Regions from separate parts of the Streptomyces sp. NPDC004658 genome, predicted to be linked through region 1. Evidence: predicted binding sites of a transcription regulator. Region 1 holds the regulator's gene; the other holds the start of a gene.

Region 1 (10,997 bases):
GCCCGGAGCGTGGAGTAGCGGCCGGCCTCGACCGGGAAGGGGACGATGCGGTCGGCCAGGCCCTCCAGGTCGATGCGGGTGGTCGGCGTGCCGTCGCCGTCGGGGGTCTCGTCCTTGTCGGGGGTCTCGAAGGGGCGGCCGTGGCGCTGCGGACCGAACGGCGAGGGCGTGGTGGCGGCCAGCGTGATCAGGTGCGGGCGGGCGCCGACCACGAAGGCGAGGTCGAAGACGTGCTCGTCGTAGACCGGGTCGAAGGCGCGGTTGGAGAGGAACGCGAGGTGTTTGCCGTCCAGGGTGAAGGCGGGCGCGTAGTCCTGGAAGCGGAGCGGGGTGGCCTCGGTCACCGACAGGTCGGTGGTGTGGGCGACGCGCAGCTGGGACAGCGGGCGGGGGCCGGGGTGGGACCAGGCGAGCCAGGCGGAGTCGGGGGAGAAGGCGAGGCCGGAGACCTCGCCGTCGTCGCTGCGGTCGACCTCGCGGACCTCGCCGGTCTCGCGTTCGACGAGCAGGAGTCTGCCGTCGTGCGCGGCCACGGCGGCCCGGCTGCCGTCGGGTGCCATGGCCAGTTCCAGGACCCGGCCCAGCTGCCCGGCGGCGAGCCGGCGCGGCGGGGCACCGGGCACGGTGCCGGTCGCGGGCGCGAACTCCAGGGCGTCGTCGCCCTCGGCGTCCGTCACCCACACCGCCCACTCCTCGCCCTCCGCGCGGAACGCGCGCGGCATCCGGGCGCGCACACCGGGGGTGGCGGCCAGGGCGCGGGCGGGGCCGGAGCGGTGGGTGACCCAGTGGATGCCGCCGCGCACGCAGACGGCGCTGCCGCGCGCGGTGTGGTCGGGGGCCGCCTCGCCGAACCAGCGGGCGGCGTTGACCGGGTACGGCCGCAGGTCGGCGCGGGGTCCGCCGAGCCGTACGTCCAGCCGGCGCGGCTCGGCGTCCTCCAGGTCGTCCAGGAGCCAGAGTTCGCCGGCCGAGCTGTAGACGACGCGGGTGCCGTCGCCGGCCGCGTGGCGGGCGTAGAAACCTCCCCCACGCTCGGCTCCGCTCGCGCGGGAGGTGCCCCCAAGCGGTGTGTGCCGGCGCAGGTCGGAGCCGTCGGCGAGGGAGGAGTACAGCGCGCCGGTGCCCTCGTGGTCGGAGAGGAACGCGATCCGGTCACCCACCCACACCGGGCACTCGATGTTCCCGTCGAGGTCCTCGTGCAGCCGGACGAACTCGCCACCGCCGTCCCGGTCGATCCACAGCTTGCCCGCCGTGCCGCCCCGGTAGCGCTTCCAGTGGGCGGCCTCGCGGCCCATCGGCGCGGACAGCAGCACGGTGGCCGGGCCGAGGGCCACATCGCCGACCGGGCCGTACGGCAGGGTCTCGGCGGGCCCGCCGTCCAGCGGGACGGCGTGCGCCCAGGTGTGCCGGAAGCTGTGCCGGCCGTGCGCGCCGAGCGCGAGCACCCGCCCGTCCTGGGTCCAACCGCGCACCTCGGTACGGCCGTTGCCCCAGTACGTCAGCCGCTCGGCGGGGCCCCCGTCGACCGGGGCGGCGTGCACCTCGGGGGCGCCGTCCCGGGTGGAGGTCCAGGCGAGGTGCCGGCCGTCCGGCGATATCCGGGGCCGGGTCACCGGCCTGTTGTCGGCGCTGACCCGCCAGGCCCGGCCGCCGTCGACCGGCGCGAGCCAGACGTCGTCCTCGGCGACGAAGGTCACCAAGTCGCCGTGCAGATGGGGGAATCGGAGATATGCGGAGTCTGCCGTCGTTCCGGTCGAAGCACCCTGGGTCACGCCGTCACTCTACGCAGTGACCGGTGCGCCCGCTCCCGGTTTCGGATCACTTGCCCGGCACGGGCCAGACGGTGCGGGTGACGGTGACGGTCACCGTCGGCCGTCCCCCGGTGGGCGGCCGGTACGTCGGGCCGGGCGTGGCGGCGCAGTCGCCGAGTCCGTCGACGCGGAACACCTGTCTGCCGTCGACCCTGGCGGTCAGGTCCCCGCGCACACAGGCGCCGTCGACGGCCTTGGTCACCAGCCCCGCGACGACGATCTTCCGCCCGTCGCCCGTCTCGCCCCGGCAGTCGACGGAGACGACGGTGGTCGCGCTCGGCGCGGGCGAGCCGCCGCGCGCGCCGTCGTCGCGGTAACCGCCGGTGCAGTTCAACCAGTTGACGTTCACATGCCGGTGTTCCAGCGCGGCGGTCGCGGTCCGGTCGGTGGTGTGGGCGACGGCCGCGGACCCCAGCCCGCCACCGGGCTGACAGGCCACGACGGCCCCGCCGCCCACCGCGACGAGTCCCGCCACGCCCACCAGGCGCGCCCGACCCCGCATCCGCCTCGAAACCCCCATGCAGGGCAGCGTGCCACCGGCCCCCACCGCGGGGAAGCCCGGATACGGCCACTCACCCGTTCGGGTGGGAAACCCCCGAAGGGGGGCGGGGAACCGCGCGCCCGGCCGCGACCGAGCGGCAGCCCGAGGACCGCGCATGGGATCGCGGCGCGCCCCGGCGCAGCCGCCGTCAGCCGCGCAGCAGCAGCCACTCCTGGAGTTCCACCAGGTTGCCCTCCGGGTCCTTGAGGTGGGCCACACGCATGCGGTCGGTCATGGCGGCCGGCCCGCGCAGCAGGGTCGCGCCCCGGGCGGCGATCTCCGCGCAGTAGGCGTCGAGGTCGTCGACGCGCAGGACGACCAGGGACCGGTGGCCGGTGGCGGTCCCGCCCAGCTCGGACAGGATCTCCGCCATCATCGCCCGGTCCTGGAGGGCGATCCCGGCGGATCCGGTGTGCGGGCTGAACTTCTCGTACGGCCCCTCCGCCGCGCCGGACTGCGGCTTGAGCCCGAGGACGTCGGCGTAGAAGCGGTAGCAGGCGGCGAAGTCGGTGACCAGGAGCCGGACCTGGGCGAGTTCCACGGTGTCTCCGGGGGTCAGGACCAGCGGCCGGTGCGGCCCAGCAGCAGGGCCACGGCGGCGGTGCCGGCGGTGGAGGTGCGCAGGACGGTGGGGCCGAGGACGCAGGCCTTCGCGCCCGCCTCCTCGAAGAGCGCCAGCTCGTCCCGTGAGACACCGCCTTCCGGACCGACGACCAGGACGATCTCGCCCTCGGTGGGCAGTGCGGCGGTGGCCAGGGGCTCGCTGACATGGTCGAAGTCGGAGTGGAGCACGGCGGCGAAGTCCGCCGCGGCCAGCAGTGCGGCGACCTGCTTGGTCGTCGCCGGCTCCGCCACCTCGGGGAACCGCAGGCGACGGGACTGCTTGCCGGCCTCCCGCGCGGTGGCACGCCACTTGGCGAGCGCCTTCAGCCCCCGCTCGCCCTTCCACTGGGTGATGCACCGGGCGGCCTGCCAGGGCACGATCGCGTCGACGCCGGTCTCCGTCATCGTCTCCACGGCCAGCTCGCCGCGGTCGCCCTTGGGCAGGGCCTGGACGACGGTGATGCGCGGGCTGGGCTCGGGTTCCACCGGGAACTCGACGGGCTCGACCACCAGGTGGTCCTTCCCCGACACGCTGACGACGGCCCCGGCCGCGCCCCGGCCCCTGCCGTCGGTGAGCACCACGTGCTCGCCCGGCTGCAACCGCCGTACGGAGACCGCGTGCCGTCCCTCGGGGCCCTGGACGTCGACGACCGAGCCGGGGCCCACGCCCTCCAGCGAGTCGACGACGAACACCGGCGCGGTCATCGGGGACCGCCCTGGGCCGACAACGCTGTCCGGGCCTCGGCGAGTTCGGCCGCCAGCACCTCCACCAGCCGGCCCGCGGGCAGCTCCCGGGCCATCCGGTGGCCCTGCCCGGCCCACATGGCCATGCCCTGCGCGTCCTCGGCCTTGGTGGCGGCCTTGCGCAGGGGCGCGGTGAGGTGGTTGACCTCGGGGTAGGCGGCGGGGGCGTACGGGCCGTGCTCGCGCAGGAAGCGGTTGACCAGCGCACGGGCCGGGCGGCCGGTGAAGGCGCGGGTCAGCTCGGTGCGCGGGAACAGCGGGTCGGTCAGCGCCCGCTTGTGCAGGGGGTGCGCACCGGACTCGTGGGTGGCGACGAACGCGGTGCCCAGCTGGGCGGCGCTCGCGCCCGCCGCGAGGACGGCGGCGATCTGGCCGCCGCGCATGATGCCGCCGGCGGCGACGATCGGGAGGCGCACGGCCTCGCGGACCTGCGCGACCAGCGACAGCAGGCCGATGCCGGCGCCGTCGTTCTCCGGGAGGTCCCGGTGGGTGCCCTGATGTCCGCCGGCCTCCACGCCCTGCGCGATCACCGCGTCGGCCCCGGCCCGCTCGACCGCGCGGGCCTCCTCGGCGGTGGTGGCGGTGACCAGGGTGAAGGTGCCGGCGCGGCGGAGCCTGTCGAACACCTCGCGGCGCGGCACGCCGAAGTGGAAGGAGACCACCGGTACCGGGTCGTCGAGCAGGACGGCGAGCTTGGCGTCGTAGCCGTCGTCCCGGCCGCTGTCCGGGTCACCCAGCTCGGTCTCGTACCAGGCGGCCTCGCCGGCCAGCTGGTGCGCGTAGACCTCGACGGCCCCGGACTCGGCGTGCTCGGGCTGGGGCATGAACAGGTTCACGCCGAAGGGGCGGCTGGTGAGCCCGCGCAGCTGCTTGATCTCCTGGTACATGCCGTCGGCGGTCTTGTACCCGGCGGCGAGGAACCCGAGGCCACCGGCCTCGGAGACGGCGGCGGCGAGCTGCGGGACGGAGACACCGCCCGCCATGGGGGCCTGCACGATCGGGTGGGGGAAGAGATCGGTCAGCGCGGAGGACATGACCGCATGGTGTCACGTCCTCCGTACAAGTCCGAATCCGGGCATCCCCCGGCATAGGCCCGTGGCATACGGGGTGCCGAGGCGCCCCGTACGTCACCGCTCAGCGCCCGTTGAACGCGTCCTTCAACCGTGAGAACAGCCCCTGCTGACCGGGCTGGAACTGGCCCTGCGGCCGTTCCTCGCCGCGCAGCTTGGCCAGCTCGCGCAGCAGCCGCTCCTGCTCCGGGTCCAGCTTGGTCGGCGTGGTCACCTCGACGTGCACGACCAGGTCGCCCCGGCCGCCGCCGCGCAGATGCGTCACGCCCCGGCCGTGCAGCGGGATCGACTGGCCGGACTGGGTGCCGGGCCGGATGTCGACCTCCTCCAGGCCGTCCAGCGTCTCCAGCGGCACCTTCGTGCCGAGGGCCGCCGCCGTCATCGGGATCGTGACCGTGCAGTGCAGGTCGTCGCCGCGCCGCTGGAACGTCGGGTGCGGCAGCTCGTGGATCTCGACGTACAGGTCGCCCGCCGGGCCGCCGCCGGGGCCGACCTCGCCCTCACCGGCGAGCTGGATCCGCGTGCCGTTGTCGACACCGGCCGGGATCTTCACGGTCAGCGTCCGCCGCGAGCGCACCCGGCCGTCGCCGGCGCACTCCGGGCACGGGGTCGGGACGACCGTGCCGAAGCCCTGGCACTGCGGGCACGGGCGGGAGGTCATGACCTGGCCCAGGAAGGACCGGGTGACCTGGGAGACCTCACCCCGGCCGCGGCACATGTCACACGTCTGGGCGGACGTGCCGGGCGCCGCGCCCTCGCCGTTGCAGGTGTTGCAGACGACGGCGGTGTCGACCTGGATGTCCTTGGTGGTCCCGAAGGCCGCCTCGTCCAGCTCGACCTCGATCCGGATCATCGCGTCCTGGCCGCGGCGGGTGCGCGAGCGCGGCCCGCGCTGCGACGCCGTACCGAAGAACGCGTCCATGATGTCGGAGAAGTTGCCGAAGCCGCCGGCCCCGAAGCCGCCCGCGCCCGCGCCGCCCGACTGGGACAGCGGGTCGCCGCCGAGGTCGTAGACCTGCTTCTTCTGCGGGTCCGACAGCACCTCGTAAGCGGCGTTGATCTCCTTGAACCGCTCCTGGGTCTTCGGGTCCGGGTTGACGTCCGGGTGCAGCTCGCGCGCGAGCCGGCGGAACGCCTTCTTGATCTCATCCTGCGACGCGTCGCGGCGCACGCCGAGAACGGCGTAGTAGTCCGTGGCCACTTACGACTCCGCCAGGATCTGTCCGACGTACCGTGCCACTGCGCGTACCGCTCCCATCGTTCCCGGGTAGTCCATGCGGGTCGGTCCGACCACGCCGAGCTTGGCAACCGCCTCGCCGCCCGAACCGTAGCCGACCGACACGACGGAGGTGGAGTTGAGTCCTTCGTGGGCGTTCTCGTGGCCGATGCGCACGGTCACGCCCGGGTCCTTGGCCTCGCCGAGGAGCTTGAGGAGCACGACCTGCTCCTCCAGGGCCTCCAGGACGGGCCGGATCGTGAGGGGGAAGTCATGCCCGAAGCGGGTCAGATTGGCGGTGCCGCCGATCATCAACCGCTCCTCGTTCTCCTCCACGAGTGTCTCCAGAAGAGTGGAGAGCACCGTGGAGACCGTACCGCGGTCCTCCGGCTCGAACGCCTCCGGGAGGTCCTCGACCAGCTTCGGCACGTCCGTGAACCGGCGGCCGGCGACCCGGCTGTTCAGCCGCGCCCGCAGATCCGCCAGGGACGCCTCGCCGAACGGCGCCGGGCAGTCGACCATCCGCTGCTCGACCCGGCCGGTGTCCGTGATCAGCACGAGCATCACGCGCGCGGGAGCCAGCGAGAGCAGCTCCACGTGCCGGACCGTGGACCGGGTCAGGGACGGGTACTGCACGACGGCGACCTGCCGGGTGAGCTGGGCGAGCAGCCGCACGGTCCGGGCCACGACGTCGTCGAGGTCGACGGCGCCCTCCAGGAAGTTCTGGATGGCCCGGCGCTCCGGCGCGGTCATCGGCTTCACGCCCGCCAGCTTGTCCACGAACAGCCGGTAGCCCTTGTCGGTGGGGATCCGCCCCGCACTGGTGTGCGGCTGGGCGATGTACCCCTCCTCCTCCAGGGCCGCCATGTCGTTGCGGACGGTCGCCGGGGAGACGCCGAGGTTGTGCCGCTCCGTGAGCGCCTTGGAACCGACCGGCTCCTCGGTGCCCACGTAGTCCTGGACGATGGCGCGCAGTACCTGAAGCCTGCGTTCACTCAGCATTCGCGCGCACCTCCAGCACGTCGTCCCCTCGTCCCTCCGGGTCGTCCGCCTGGCACTCTTCCCTCGCGAGTGCCAGCGTTCCCCGGCCCAGTGTACGGCTGCCGGGTACACCCAGGGCAAGGTCGGGCCGCCGTACCGGCTCGTACCGCTAGCGTCGCGGGTATGACCGTGACTTGGGAAGAGCTGGGGTGGGAGCGGCTGACCGCCGGGGTGGGCCGGTGCCGGCTCCCGGGCTGGGACTGCACGGTGGGGCTGGTCCTGGGCGAGGGTACGGCACTGCTCGTGGACGCCGGTTCGAGCCTCGCGGAGGGCGCCCGGCTGCGCGCCGGGGCCGAGCGGCTGGCGGGCGGCCGTGTGACCCATCTCGCGCTCACCCATCCCCACTTCGACCACGTCTTCGGCGCCGCCGTGTTCGCGGGGGCGGAGGTGTACGGGGCGGTGGGCCTGGACGCGGTGTTCGCGTACGAGCGGGCGGACCTGCGGCTGGACGCGATCCGCAACGGGCTGCCGGTGGCCGACGCCGACGAGGCGGTGGACGCGCTGGTCCCGCCCCGGCACGCGGTCTCCGGCGAGTGGACGCTCGACCTCGGCGGCGGCCGCCAGGCGCTGCTGGCCAACGTGGGCCCCGGCCACACCGCGCACGACCTGGCCGTGCTGGTCCCGGGCGACCCGGAGGTGGTGTTCTGCGGCGACCTGGTGGAGGAGTCCGGCGAACCCCAGGCCGGCCCGGACGCGGTCCCGTCCCGCTGGCCGGACGCGCTGGACCGGCTGCTGGCGCTCGGCGGCCGGGACGCGCTGTACGTGCCCGGTCACGGGGCGGTCGTGGACGCGGGGTTCGTCCGCCGCCAACGGGACGCCCTGGCAACGCGGTTCGGCGTGATCTGAGCGGCTCTTCTCCGGGGTTCCGGCGTGTCGTACGCCTCGCCGCGCGGCTTCTCCTATCGTCATCCGAATGCGCCAGTACTCCGCCGACCTGACCCCACCGTGGAAGAAGCCCAAGCCCGTACCGGAGGTCCCGGCCGAGCCGGGTCTGGTGGTGGAGGAGCCCGGCACCGGGTTCTGCGGCGCGGTGATCCGCTGCGAGGCGGGCACGGTGACCCTGGAGGACCGCTTCGGCAAGCACCGGGTGTTCCCGCTGGAGCCGCGCGGCTTCCTGCTGGAGGGCCGGGTGGTGACGCTCGTCCGCCCCGCCTCCTCGACCCCGGCACGTCCCACCCGCACGGCGTCCGGCTCGGTCGCCGTCCCCCAGGCACGCGCGCGCGTGGCCCGCGCCGGCCGCATCTACGTGGAGGGCCGGCACGACGCCGAGCTGGTCGAGAAGGTGTGGGGCGACGACCTGCGGATCGAGGGCGTGGTCGTGGAGTACCTGGAGGGCGTGGACGACCTCCCGTCGATCGTGGAGTCCTTCGCCCCGGGCCCGGACGCGCGCCTGGGCGTCCTGGTGGACCACCTGGTGCCGGGGACGAAGGAGTGGCGGATCGCGCAGTCGGTGACGAGCGAGCACGCGCTGGTCGTCGGCCACCCGTTCATCGACATCTGGCAGGCGGTGAAGCCGGCGTCGCTGGGCATCGAGGCGTGGCCGGCGGTGCCGAAGGGGCAGGACTGGAAGACGGGGGTGTGCCGGGCGCTGGGCTGGCCGGCGGAGAACACCGGGGCGGTGTGGCAGGCGATCCTGAAGCGGGTGGGCTCCTACAAGGACCTGGAGCCGGAGCTGCTGGGCAGGGTGGAGGAGCTGATCGACTTCGTCACGGGTAGCGGTGGGGCCTGACGTCGGGGAACGTTCCGAACTCGGTGGTGTCCAGTTCGACCCCGAGAACCTCCAGGGGCACCGGATCGCCGAACTTGACGATCTCCTGGCTGAGGTAGTCGGCGTCCTCCCCCTGGCCCGCCGGCTTCGTCAGCAGAACGCACTGGGCCATGATCGGGTCGACGACGAGGTAGGCAGGGATCTTCCCCGCCGCGTAGATCGAGCGCTTGACCACGTAATCCTGGTGGACGCGCTGTACTTCGAGACGACCTCCAGCACCATCGTGATCAGCCGACTGGGCAACAGCCGCCCCGAACCCGGCAGGACGTCGGGCGAGATGACCACCAGGTCCGGCACCGGCTCGCTCGACTCACCGGCGATGTCGACGTCCTGGGTCTGAAGGGGGTACCACCGCTCAAGGGGCATCTGCCGCTGTGTGTGCAGCTCGTCCACAGCGGTCATCTCCGTGGCCTCCACATCCGCCGCGTCCCACGGCGGCAGCCCACGAACCAGGTTAGGGACCGAACCGGCGTTCCGGGGGGATCCACCCGCCGGGGTTGATCAGTCCACCAGGTCCCGCACCACCGCGTCCGCCAGCAGCCGCCCGCGCAGGGTCAGCGCGGCCCGCCCCTCCTCGTACGGCCCCTCCTGGAGGAGCCCGTCCGCCAGCGCGCGCCGGGACGCCGCGAGCCCCTCCTCCTTCAGCAGGGACAGCGGGACCCCCTCCCGCAGCCGCAGCTCCAGCAGGATGCGTTCCACGCGCCGGTCCTCCTCGGACAGCAGCTCACGCCCGGCACCCGGCGAACGCCCCGCCGCGAGGGCCGCCGCGTACGCGCCCGGGTGTTTCACGTTCCACCAGCGGACCCCGCCCACGTGCGAATGGGCGCCGGGGCCCGCGCCCCACCAGTCCGCGCCCCGCCAGTACAGCTCGTTGTGCAGGCAGCGGCCCGCCCCGGAGGTGGCCCAGTTGGAGACCTCGTACCAGTCGAAGCCCGCCGCGCTCAGGGTCTCCTCGGCGATCAGGTACCGGTCGGCGTGGACGTCGTCGTCGGTCATCGGGATCTCGCCCCGGCGGATGCGGCGGGCGAGCTGGGTGCCCTCCTCCACGATGAGCGCGTAGGCGCTGATGTGGTCCGGTCCGGCGCCCAGGGCGGCCTCCAGGGACGCCCGCCAGTCGTCGTCGCTCTCCCCCGGCGTGCCGTAGATCAGGTCGAGGTTGACGTGCTCGAAGCCCGCCGCCCGCGCCTCCGCGACGCAGCGCTCGGGGCGGCCGGGGGTGTGGGTGCGGTCGAGGACCTTCAGCACGTGCTGCCTGGCGCTCTGCATGCCGAAGGAGATCCGGTTGAAGCCGCCCTCGCGGAGGGTGGCGAGGTAGGCGGGGTCGACGGACTCCGGGTTCGCCTCCGTGGTGATCTCCGCGTCCGGTGCCAGCCCGAACTCGTCCCGGATCGCCGCGAGCATCCGTACGAGGTCGTCGGCGGCCAGCAGCGTCGGCGTACCGCCGCCGACGAACACCGTGCGGACCTCGCGCGGGTCGTCGCCCAGCACCTTCCGGGCCAGGCGGACCTCGTCGGTCAGCGTGTCCGCGTAGTTGTCCCGGGAGGCCAGCACCCCGCCCGTGCCGCGCAGCTCGGTCGCGGTGTAGGTGTTGAAGTCGCAGTAGCCGCAGCGGGTCGCGCAGTACGGGACGTGCAGGTAGAAACCGAGCGGGCGGGCGGCGGCCCCGGTGAGCGCCTGCGCGGGCAGCGCGCCGTCGGCGGGGACGGGCTCGCCGTCGGGGAGTGCGGAAGGCATGCCTTCCATTGTCCAGCACCGCGGGCGTTACTCCGCCTGGAGCACCAGCAGGGCCAGGTCGTCCTCCGGCAGGCCGCCGCCGAAGTCGTGGACCAGGCGGCGGATCCTTTCAGCGATCCGCTCGGCTCCGAGCCCTGCGCAGCCGGACAGGGCGCGGGCGAGGCCGTCGCCGTCGTCGAACTGCCGGGTGCCGGAGCGCCGCTCGGTCACGCCGTCGGTGACGCAGAGCAGGCTGTCGCCCGGGCGCAGGTCGAGGGTCTCGCTGGTGTAGGTCTCGTCCTCGACCACGCCGAGGAGGGTCTGCGGACGGGCGGCGGTGCGCACGGTGCCGTCGGGGCTGAGGACGAGCGGCAGGGGGTGCCCGGCGGAGGCGAGGGTGCAGCGGACCCCGCCGTCGTACGGCGTCAGCTCGCCGTACAGGAGGGACAGGAAGCGGGTCTGCGGGCCCTCCCCGGTGGCCAGGGGCCGC
Region 2 (10,997 bases), on a different contig from region 1:
AACGACGTCGACCGCAAGGTCAAGGAGATGGTCGACGCCGGCCACGCCCCGGACATGGCCCAGATCGGCGCCTACGCCGACTACGCCGCCGCCGGCAAGCTCTACCCGGTCTCCGACCTGCTCTCCATACGCACCCAGGCGGACTTCCTCTCCCAGCTCTCCGACGCCGGCGAGTGGAAGCACACGCAGTACGGCATCCCGTTCGCCGGCTCCACGCGCGTGCTCTTCTACAACAAGACCCTGTTCGCCAAGGCCGGCCTCACGCCGCCCGCCACCTGGGACGAGCTGGCCGCCGACGCCAAGGCGCTCAAGGGGGAGGGCGTGAAGTACCCCTACGCCCTGCCGCTGGGCCCCGAGGAGGCCCAGGCCGAGACCATGCAGTGGCTGCTCAGCGGCGGCAACGGCGGCAGCGGCTACACCGACGACGTCGGCACCTACACCATCGACTCCGCCCAGAACGTCGAGACCTTCACCTGGCTCAAGGACGAGCTGGTCGGCAAGGGCCTGACCGGCCCGGTCGCCCCCGGCAAGCTGAACCGCGCCGACGCGTTCGCCGCCTTCGCCGACGGCCAGGTCGGCATGCTCAACGGGCATCCCACGCTGATCCAGCAGGCCGCCGCGAAGGGCGTGAAGTTCGGCATGGTGCCGATGCCCGGCCGCACCGGCAGGGCCAGGGCCTCCATGGGCGTCACCGACTGGATGATGGGCTTCAGGCAGAACGGGCACGCCCAGCAGATCGGCGACTTCCTCGACTTCGTCTACAGCGAGAAGAACGTCCTCGACTTCTCCCGGAAGTACGGGCTGCTGCCGGTCACCAGTTCCGCGTCCAACACCATGGCGGCCTCGGACGCCTCCGCCGACAAGGCCCTGCGCCCCTTCCTGGAGCAGCTGCCGACCTCGGAGCTGTACCCCGTCGGCAAGACCTCCTGGGCGGCGGTCAGCGCGGCCGTGAAGCAGAACATCGGCCAGGCGGTCGCCCCCGGCGGCAGCCCCGCCGGCGTCCTGACCCGCCTGCAGTCGACGGCCATGGCGGCCGACAGCAGCAGCGCGAACTGAGCCCGTTGTCGGTGCCCGCCGCTACCGTGGCAGGCATGGAACTGGGCACCCGCGAGCAGGCGATCCTCGCACTGGAGCGCCGGGCCTTCCCCGGCCCCGGCGCCAAGGAGCGCGCGATACGCGAGGAGCTGGATCTGTCCCCCGTCCGGTACTACCAGCTCCTCAACGCCCTCCTGGACGACGAGCGGGCCCTGGCCCACGACCCGGTCACGGTCAACCGCCTGCGCCGGATCCGGGAGACGAGACGCGCGGAACGCTGAGTGCCGGGCCGCCTCCCGGCGAGCCCGGGGCGTGAGGCACCGGAACCCAGGCGTGAGCCACCCGGAGCTGGATAGTGTCGCGGTATGGACGCTCTGCCGACCCCGCGCACGCAAGCCGGCCAGGACGGCCTCGCCGCCCTGCTCGCGCAGCCCCGCACCGCCCTGATCGGCCTGGACTTCGACGGCACGCTGGCCCCGATCGTCGCCGACCCCGAGCAGGCCCGCGCCCACCCCGGGGCCGTGCCCGCCCTCGCCGCCCTCGCCCCCGAGGTCGCCTCCGTCGCCGTGATCACCGGCCGCCCGCCCGAGGTCGCGGTCCGGTACGGCGGCTTCGCCGGCGTCCCCGGCCTGGACCACCTCACCGTCCTCGGCCACTACGGCGCAGAGCGCTGGGACGCGGCCACCGGCGAGGTCACCGCGCCGCCCCCGCACCCCGGCGTCGCCGCCGTCCGCGCCGAGCTGCCGGGCGTGCTGGAGCGCGCCGGCGCCGAAGAGGGCACGTGGATCGAGGAGAAGGGCCGGGCCCTCGCGGTGCACACCCGCCGCGCCCCCGACCCGCAGGCGGCGTTCGAGGCCCTGCGCGCCCCCCTCGCCGACCTCGCCACCCGGCACGGTCTGATCGTCGAGCCCGGCCGCATGGTCCTGGAACTGCGCCCGCCGGGCATGGACAAGGGCGTGGCCCTCCTCGACCAGGCCCGCACCGTCCGGGCCGGCTGTGTCGTCTACGCCGGTGACGACCTGGGCGACCTCCCCGCCTTCGCCGCGATCGAGAAGCTCCGTACCAACGGCGTCCCCGGCCTGCTGGTGTGCAGCGGCAGCACGGAGGTCACGGAACTGGCGGACCGGGCCGACCTGGTGGTCGACGGTCCCGAGGGCGTCGTCGGCCTGCTGCGGGCGCTGGCCGTTCAGCTGGGCGGCGGGTCTGGCGCCGCCGGCTGACCCGACGCCCTGGCGGGAGCCGAGCCGGCACCACGCGTGGCCTGTGGCGGGCGGTGGCCGTTCAGTTCGGCCGGGGGGCCAGTTCCGCCAGCTGGTCGAGGAACCACCGGGCGGGCGGGAGCGCGGTCGCGGCGGCGGCCAGCCGCTTCGAGCGCTCCGCCCGCGCGTCCGCCGGCAGGTTCAGCGCCTCGTGCAGGGCGCGGGCCGTCCCCGCGATGTCGTACGGGTTCACCACGAAGGCGTCCTCGCCCAGCTCCTCGGACGCCCCCGCCTCCCGCGACAGCACCAGCGCGCAGCCCTGGTCGGAGACGACCGGGACTTCCTTGGCGACCAGGTTCATGCCGTCCCGGATGGGGTTCACCAGCGCCACGTCGGCCAGCCGGTACGCGGCCAGGGAGCGGGCGAAGTCGTCCTTCACGTGCAGCACGACCGGGGTCCAGCCGGGCGTGCCGTACCGTTCGTTGATCTCGTCCGCGACCTGCCGCACCTGCGCGGTGTACTCGCGGTACACGGCGAGGTCCTGCCGGGAGGGGTAGGCGAAGGCCACGTGGACGACCTTCTCCCGCCATTCGGGGTGGTCCTCCAGCAGCTGCTCGTACGCCAGCAGCCCGCGCACGATGTTCTTGGACAGCTCGGTCCGGTCCACCCGGACGATCGTCTTGCGGCCCTCTCCGATCTCCGCCCGCAGCGCCGCCATCCGCTCGTCCACGTCCGGCTCGTGCGCCCGCTTGCGCAGGAAGTCCGCGTCCGCGCCCAGCCCGTGCACCCCGATCCGGGTGCCGGAGGGGATGCCGGGCCCGAGGACCTCGTGACAGCAGTCGATGAACGCGTCCGCCCACCGCCGGGTGAGGAACGCCGCCCGGTCTGCGCCCAGGATGCCGCTGAGCAGTTCGGCCGCGATGTCGTCGGGCAGGAGCCGGAAGTAGTCCGGCGGCGCCCACGGGGTGTGCGAGAAGTGGCCGATGCGCAGGTCGGGCCGGAGCTGGCGGAGCATGCGGGGGGCGAGGGCCAGGTGGTAGTCCTGGATCAGTACGGCCGCGCCCTCGGCCGCCTCCTCGGCCAGCGCCTCGGCGAACGCCCGGTTGTAGGCCTCGTAGGAGGCCCACTGCCGCCGGAAGCCGGCGTCGAAGACCGGCTCCAGCGGGGTCTGGTACAGCATGTGGTGGACGAACCAGAGCACCGAGTTGGCGATGCCGTTGTACGCCTCGGTGTGCACGGTCGCGTCGATGTCGAGCATCCGCACCCGCTGCCCGCCGGTGTCCTCGGCCGGCAGCAGCCCGCCGTCCGCGCGCCGGACGGCCGCACGGTCGCCGTCGCCGAGTGCGGCGCACACCCACACCGAGCCCGCGTCCGACCCGATGGCGGACAGTCCCGAGACCAGCCCGCCGCCGCCCCGCCGGGCGTGCAGCGAGCCGTCCTCGCCCACCTGATAGGAGACCGGGCCGCGGTTCGACGCGACCAGCACCTGAGCCTTTTGCGCAGCATCGAGCGTGGAAGCCATACGCCTCAACCTAGCCCGGCCCCGAACCGCTCAAACGTACGGCCCGCCCGGCGGGCCGACCGTATACGGCCCGTTCACGCCACCTTCCGCTCGGCGTACTCCGCGATCTCCACCATGGGCGGCCGCTCCTCGGTGTCCACCGAGTAGGTGCGCGGCTCGAACCCCTCCTCGCCCCGCTCGAACTGGGTCAGCGCGGGCCGGATCAGATGGCCGCGGGCCAGCCGCAGCTGGGCGGTGCGGTAGATCGCGGCGGCCATCCGGCCGAGCGCCTGCCCGTCCTGGTGCCGGTGCCTGCGCACGCCCACGTCGACCTGGGCCAGCGCGTCCAGGCCCACCAGGTGCAGCGCGTCCACCAGCATGCCCAGCTCCACGCCGTAGCCGACGGGGAACGGCAGCTGCTCCAGCAGCGTGCGGCGGGCCGCGTACTCGCCGCCGAGCGGCTGCACGAACCCGGCCAGCTGCGGCCAGTGCATGTTCAGCAGCGGGCGGGCCATGAGCTCGGTGACCCGGCCGCCCTGCCCGGCACTGCCGCCGAGCGGGCGGTCGTACATCGCCTTGACCAGGTCGACGTCCGGGTCGGTGAGCAGCGGGCCGACGATCCCGGAGACGAAGTCGGAGGAGAACTCCCTGAGGTCCGCGTCGATGAAGCAGACGATGTCCCCGCCGGTCACCAGCAGCGACCGCCACAGCACCTCGCCCTTGCCGGGGACGGCCGGGATACGCGGCAGGATGTCGTCGCGGTGGACGACCCGGGCACCCGCGCGCGCGGCGACCTGCGAGGTGCGGTCGGTGGAGCCGGAGTCGACGACGACGATCTCGTCGACGAGCGGCACCTGCTCGACGAGGTCGTGCCGGATCACCGCGACGATGTCGCCGACGGTCTCCTCCTCGTTGAGCGCGGGCAGGACGACGCTGATGGTCTGGCCCGTGCGCTGCTTGGCGGCGAGGATCTGGTGCAGCGGGCGATCGGCCACGGACCAGGACCGGGTGGTCAGCCAGCGCTCGACTTCTTCCAGCACAGTCTGTGGCTCCTCACTCGTGTCTCGCGGTTCGGACGACTATCTCAACTGTCCCGGCCGTCGGTTACAGTCTTGAACAACGCCGATGACCATCGCATGTCGGGGGTCATGTGCGTTCACAACCGCATACCGCTCATCCAGAGGGGCAGAGGGACACGGCCCGATGAAGCCCCGGCAACCCCCCTGATCCGGACTCGTTCGCGCGAGGCTCACGGCCAGGGAAGGTGCCAATTCCGTCTCACGGCGAGGTGCGTCGTGAGGAAGATGAGGAGAAAGGGCCTCGCCTCCATGGCTGTGCAGACAGTTGCCACCACCAGCGAATCCACGGTCGACCTCGGCCCCGCAGCGGCCCTGAGCTGTCGCGAGTGCGGTCATCGGGTGCCGCTCGGCCCGGTCTTCGCCTGCGAAGAGTGCTTCGGCCCGCTGGAGATCGCCTACGACTTCTCCGCCTACGACACCGAGGACCTGCGCCGCCGCATCGAGGCGGGCCCCGCGAACATCTGGCGCTACGCGCCCCTGCTGCCGGTCCCGGCGGACGTCGCCGGCAAGCCGAACCTCAACCCCGGCTGGACCCAGCTCGTCAAGGCCGACAACCTGGCCCGCGAGCTGGGCGTGACCGGCGGTCTGTACGTGAAGGACGACTCCGGCAACCCGACCCACTCCTTCAAGGACCGGGTCGTGGCCCAGGCCCTGGAGGCCGCCCGCGCCTTCGGCTTCACCACGCTGTCCTGCTCCTCCACCGGCAACCTGGCCGGCGCGGTCGGTGCCGCCGCCGCCCGGGCCGGCTTCCGCTCCTGCGTGTTCATCCCGCACGACCTGGAGCAGGGCAAGGTCGTCATGGCCGCGGTCTACGGCGGGGAACTCGTCGGCATCGAGGGCAACTACGACGACGTGAACCGCTTCTGCTCCGAGCTGATCGGCGACCCGGCCGGCGAGGGCTGGGGCTTCGTCAACGTCAACCTGCGGCCGTACTACGCGGAGGGCTCCAAGACCCTGGCGTACGAGATCTGCGAGCAGCTCGGCTGGCGGCTGCCGGACCAGATCGTGGTCCCGATCGCCTCCGGCTCCCAGCTCACGAAGATCGACAAGGGGCTCCAGGAGCTGATCAAGCTGGGGCTGGTCGAGGACAGGCCGTACAAGATCTTCGGCGCCCAGGCCGAGGGCTGCTCCCCGGTCTCCACCGCCTTCAAGGCCGGACACGACGTCGTACGGCCCCAGAAGCCGAACACCATCGCCAAGTCCCTGGCCATCGGCAACCCGGCCGACGGGCCGTACGTCCTGGACATCGCGCGCCGCACCGGGGGTGCCGTGGAGGACGTGACGGACGAGCAGGTCGTGGACGCGATCAAGCTGCTCGCGCGGACCGAGGGCATCTTCGCGGAGACCGCCGGCGGCGTGACCGTCGGCGTCACCCGCAAGCTGCTGGAGGCGGGTGTGCTGGACCCGGCGAAGACCACGGTGGTCCTCAACACCGGCGACGGCCTGAAGACCCTGGACGCGGTGGCCGGGACCGGCCTCACCGCCACCATCCGCCCGACCCTGGACTCCTTCCGAGAGGCCGGCCTCGCATGACAGGCGCTCCGCCGCGAGACCGGGCGCGGCCCGCGGGCCGGTGGGGGCCGGTCGCGCCCACGCGGTGGCAGCCCCAGCCGCATCCCAGCCCCGCGCCCCCGGGGCGCCGCTCCGCCGTACCCGTGAACCCGACCGGAGGTCCCACCGCATGAGCGTGACCGTTCGCATCCCCACCATCCTGCGCACCTACACCGGCGGTCAGGCCGAGGTCGCCGCCGAGGGCGCCACGCTCGGCGAGGTCATCGCCGACCTGGAGAAGAACCACACGGGCATCGCCGCGCGCGTGCTGGACGACCAGGGCAAGCTGCGCCGGTTCGTCAACGTGTACGTCAACGACGACGACGTCCGCTTCGAGCAGGGCCTGGACACGGCGACCCCCGACGGCGCCGGCGTCTCGATCATCCCGGCCGTCGCCGGCGGCTGAGCCGAGGATCCGCGCGCTCATTACCATCGGTAATCTCGGTTACCGACCGTTCATCCGATTGCCCCCTCCGTGAGAGAAGCGGAGGGGGCAATTCTGTGTGATTGAGCGCGGTAGAGTTGGGGAACACGGCCGCGGCCTTCGGGTCGCGGGCCCTGGATTTCATGCCGCCCGCCCGACAAGAAGTAGCCAAAGTGTGCGGGTTCTCTGCGGCTTTTGTGGCTTTTATGGGGCCCGACTTGCCCTGAATTCGGGCGAATTCTCACCAGATTCCGGACCGCTCGCGTCCAGAATTCTCGTCCGATTGACCTGTTGCAGACGGCAGTTGGACAGATACATTCAGCCGCGGTCGACGCGTTCCGGCGCACGCCCCCGACCAGTTGGGGGGTGAGGTCTGACCCGGGTCCGCGAAGTGTGGATCTGTGCAAGGGCCAGTAATAGGGGAGTTAGGCATGGCTCAGGGCACCGTCAAGTGGTTCAACGCGGAGAAGGGGTACGGCTTCATCGCGGTCGACGGTGGTGCGGACGTCTTCGTCCACTACAGCGCGATTCAGATGGACGGCTACCGCACCCTGGAAGAGGGCCAGCGGGTCGAGTTCGAGATCTCGCAGGGCCAGAAGGGTCCGCAGGCCGACATGGTTCGCGTCACCGCCTGAACGTTTCTTGTCCGAAGGGCCCGCACCTCGCAGAGGGTGCGGGCCCTTCGCCGTGCCCGGTTCCGCTGTTCGCGTGCGGCTGACGCGGGCCTCCCACTCGCCGAGGCGCTTGCACTCGACCATGCCGAGTGCTAATCATTGGCGTTAGCACTCTGAAGGTGAGAGTGACAGCGAAGGACCGGGTCGGTGAGGCCCGCGGGCCGGGTGGGGCAAGGAACCACGAGGCCGGCGAGCCGTCCGTCGCGGGCGCGGGCGCGGTCCGAAGGAATCACCCCCAGTCCTGGAGGGACCACTTCACATGGCCAAGATCATCGCGTTCGACGAGGAGGCGCGGCGCGGCCTCGAGCGCGGCATGAACCAGCTCGCGGACGCCGTGAAGGTGACGCTGGGCCCCAAGGGCCGCAACGTCGTCCTCGAGAAGAAGTGGGGCGCCCCCACGATCACCAACGATGGTGTCTCCATCGCCAAGGAGATCGAGCTCGAGGACCCGTACGAGAAGATCGGCGCCGAGCTGGTCAAGGAAGTCGCCAAGAAGACGGACGACGTCGCCGGTGACGGTACGACCACCGCGACCGTGCTCGCCCAGGCCCTGGTCAAGGAGGGCCTGCGCAACGTCGCCGCCGGTGCCAACCCGATGGCTCTGAAGCGCGGTATCGAGAAGGCCGTCGAGGCCGTCTCCGCCGCCCTGCTGGAGCAGGCGAAGGACGTCGAGACCAAGGAGCAGATCGCCTCCACCGCGTCCATCTCCGCCGCCGACACCCAGATCGGCGAGCTGATCGCCGAGGCCATGGACAAGGTCGGCAAGGAAGGCGTCATCACCGTCGAGGAGAGCAACACCTTCGGTCTGGAGCTGGAGCTCACCGAGGGCATGCGCTTCGACAAGGGCTACATCTCCGCCTACTTCGCGACCGACATGGAGCGCATGGAGGCGGTGCTGGAGGACCCCTACATCCTCATCGCCAACTCCAAGATCTCCTCGGTCAAGGACCTGCTCCCGCTGCTGGAGAAGGTCATGCAGTCGGGCAAGCCGCTGCTGATCATCGCCGAGGACGTCGAGGGCGAGGCCCTGTCGACCCTGGTCGTCAACAAGATCCGCGGCACCTTCAAGTCCGTCGCCGTCAAGGCCCCGGGCTTCGGTGACCGCCGCAAGGCCATGCTCGGCGACATCGCCATCCTCACGGGCGGCGAGGTCATCTCCGAGGAGGTCGGCCTCAAGCTGGAGAACGCGACCCTGGACCTCCTGGGCCGCGCCCGCAAGGTCGTCATCACCAAGGACGAGACCACCATCGTCGACGGTGCCGGCTCCTCCGAGCAGGTCAACGGCCGTGTCAACCAGATCCGCGCCGAGATCGAGAACAGCGACTCCGACTACGACCGCGAGAAGCTGCAGGAGCGCCTGGCGAAGCTCGCCGGCGGTGTCGCGGTCATCAAGGCCGGTGCCGCCACCGAGGTGGAGCTCAAGGAGCGCAAGCACCGCATCGAGGACGCCGTCCGCAACGCGAAGGCGGCCGTCGAGGAGGGCATCGTCGCCGGTGGTGGCGTGGCCCTGCTGCAGGCCTCCCAGGTCTTCGAGAAGCTGGAGCTGGAGGGTGACGAGGCGACCGGCGCCAACGCCGTGCGCATCGCCCTGGAGGCCCCGCTGAAGCAGATCGCCGTCAACGCCGGCCTCGAGGGCGGCGTCGTGGTGGAGAAGGTGCGCAACCTGACCCCGGGCCACGGCCTGAACGCCGCGACCGGCGAGTACGTCGACCTGGTCGCCGAGGGCATCATCGACCCGGCGAAGGTGACCCGTTCCGCGCTGCAGAACGCCGCCTCCATCGCCGCGCTGTTCCTCACCACCGAGGCCGTCATCGCCGACAAGCCGGAGAAGGCCGCGGCCCCGGCCGGCGGCGGCATGCCGGGCGGTGACATGGACTTCTGATCGGCCTGACGGTCGGTCGCCTGTCCTGCGGACCGAGGGCGGCGCCCCCAGCCACCGGCTGGGGGCGCCGCCCTCGGCGTGTGCCGGGAGGGTGTCCGGTATCACGCGAGGGGTCGCGGGCCGGACGGGGACGCGGGCCGGTGGACGGTGTTTACTTAAGTGGCTGCAACAATGCGTGCGCACATACCAGCCGGTCCACCCCGTCGACTCACGAGGAGCCCCCCACGTGACCGTCACCACGCCTCCCGCCTCCCGCGCGGCCCGCGTCCTGTCCCGTCCGATCACGCTGAACGGCCTCACCGTGCCGAACCGGATCGTGATGGCGCCCATGACCCGCATGTTCTCCCCGGGCGGTGTCCCGGGCGAGGACGTGCGCTCCTACTACGCCCGCCGGGCCGCCGCCGGCGTCGGCCTCATCGTCACCGAGGGCACCTACGTGGGCCACCCGTCGGCCGGCCAGAGCGACCGCGTCCCGCGCTTCCACGGCGAGGAGCAGCTGGCGGGCTGGGCGAAGGTCGCCGAGGACGTGCACGCGGCCGGCGGCACCATCGTCCCGCAGCTGTGGCACATCGGCATGGTCCGCAAGCAGGGCGACGCCCCCTTCCCGGACGCGCCCGCCGTCGGCCCCTCCGGCCTGGTGACCGCCGGTGCCGAGCCCACCGGCAAGGCGATGACGCAGACGGACGTGGACGACGTCGTCGCCGCGTTCGCCGAGGCCGCTGCCGCCGCCGAGCGCATCGGCTTCGACGGCGTGGAGATCCACGGTGCCCACGGCTACCTGCTCGACCAGTTCCTGTGGGCGGGCACCAACCGCCGTACCGACGCCTACGGCGGCGACCCGGTGGCCCGCACCCGGTTCTCCGCCGAGATCGTGGCCGCCGTGCGCGCGGCGGTGTCGCCGGACTTCCCCATCCTCTTCCGCTACTCGCAGTGGAAGCAGCAGGACTACACCGCCCGGCTCGCCGAGACCCCCGAGGAGCTGGAGGCCATCCTGACCCCGCTCGCGGCGGCAGGCGTCGACGCCTTCCACGCCTCCACCCGCCGCTACTGGCTGCCCGAGTTCGACGGCTCCGACCTGAACCTGGCCGGCTGGACGAAGAAGATCACCGGCAAGCCCGTCATCACGGTCGGCTCGGTCGGCCTCGACGGCGACTTCATCAACGCCTTCCAGGGCGAGGGCTCCCCGGTCAAGGGCATCGACAACCTGCTGGACCGCCTGGAGGCCGACGAGTTCGACCTGGTGGCCGTCGGCCGCGCCCTGCTCCAGGACCCCGAGTGGGCGGCCAAGGTGCTCTCCGACCGGTTCGACGAGCTGAAGCCGTACGACGCGGCGGCGCTGAAGACCCTGAGCTGACCGCGGCTCCCGCGGGGGCCGCCGGCCGCTAGAGGTTGCCCATCGGCTCGATGTCGACCCGTACCGGCGTCCCCCACACCCGCAGCACCTCGTAGTCGGTGAACTCGTGCACGAGCCGGTACGCCATGGCGGGCCGGGACCCGCGCCGCTGGGCGGCGAGATACGCCTCCGCCTCGTGCCGGTCCCGTCGCGGCGTCCCGCACAGCTGCCACTCCTGGCCGTTCCACAGCTCCGGCAGCCACCGCTGCTGCGCCTGCGGCCGGTCACCGCGCACGCCGTAGCGGGACGGTGCGGTGCG

The links. The regulator HrcA, encoded in region 1, represses chaperone genes, less so after heat shock. The targets are predictions, from matches to a motif close to TTNGCACTCNGNNNNNCNGAGTGCNAA.
Region 2: the regulator HrcA is predicted to act here: its motif matches at 7,533-7,559, upstream of groL (chaperonin GroEL).

What each region holds. Positions count from the first base shown of each region.
Region 1 covers NZ_JBEXKG010000033.1:50,883-61,879, reverse strand. The annotation lists partial or broken gene ABZV94_RS14770 (PDZ domain-containing protein) at 1-1,697, opposite strand, end outside; gene ABZV94_RS14765 (hypothetical protein) at 1,819-2,331, opposite strand; gene ABZV94_RS14760 (VOC family protein) at 2,501-2,893, opposite strand; gene ABZV94_RS14755 (16S rRNA (uracil(1498)-N(3))-methyltransferase) at 2,908-3,660, opposite strand; gene ABZV94_RS14750 (nitronate monooxygenase) at 3,657-4,733, opposite strand; gene dnaJ (molecular chaperone DnaJ) at 4,834-5,970, opposite strand; gene hrcA (heat-inducible transcriptional repressor HrcA) at 5,971-6,987, opposite strand; gene ABZV94_RS14735 (MBL fold metallo-hydrolase) at 7,150-7,872, shown strand; gene ABZV94_RS14730 (DUF3097 domain-containing protein) at 7,940-8,755, shown strand; partial or broken gene ABZV94_RS14725 (Uma2 family endonuclease) at 8,733-9,235, opposite strand; gene hemW (radical SAM family heme chaperone HemW) at 9,296-10,528, opposite strand; gene ABZV94_RS14715 (SpoIIE family protein phosphatase) at 10,556-10,997, opposite strand, start outside.
Region 2 covers NZ_JBEXKG010000058.1:17,632-28,628, forward strand. The annotation lists gene ABZV94_RS20860 (extracellular solute-binding protein) at 1-1,056, shown strand, start outside; gene ABZV94_RS20865 (DUF3263 domain-containing protein) at 1,092-1,316, shown strand; gene otsB (trehalose-phosphatase) at 1,401-2,255, shown strand; gene ABZV94_RS20875 (trehalose-6-phosphate synthase) at 2,317-3,756, opposite strand; gene ABZV94_RS20880 (glucosyl-3-phosphoglycerate synthase) at 3,831-4,775, opposite strand; SAM riboswitch class I at 4,906-5,046, shown strand; gene thrC (threonine synthase) at 5,064-6,347, shown strand; gene ABZV94_RS20890 (ubiquitin-like small modifier protein 1) at 6,496-6,771, shown strand; gene ABZV94_RS20895 (cold-shock protein) at 7,221-7,424, shown strand; gene groL (chaperonin GroEL) at 7,723-9,345, shown strand; gene ABZV94_RS20905 (NADH:flavin oxidoreductase) at 9,572-10,699, shown strand; gene ABZV94_RS20910 (hypothetical protein) at 10,728-10,997, opposite strand, start outside.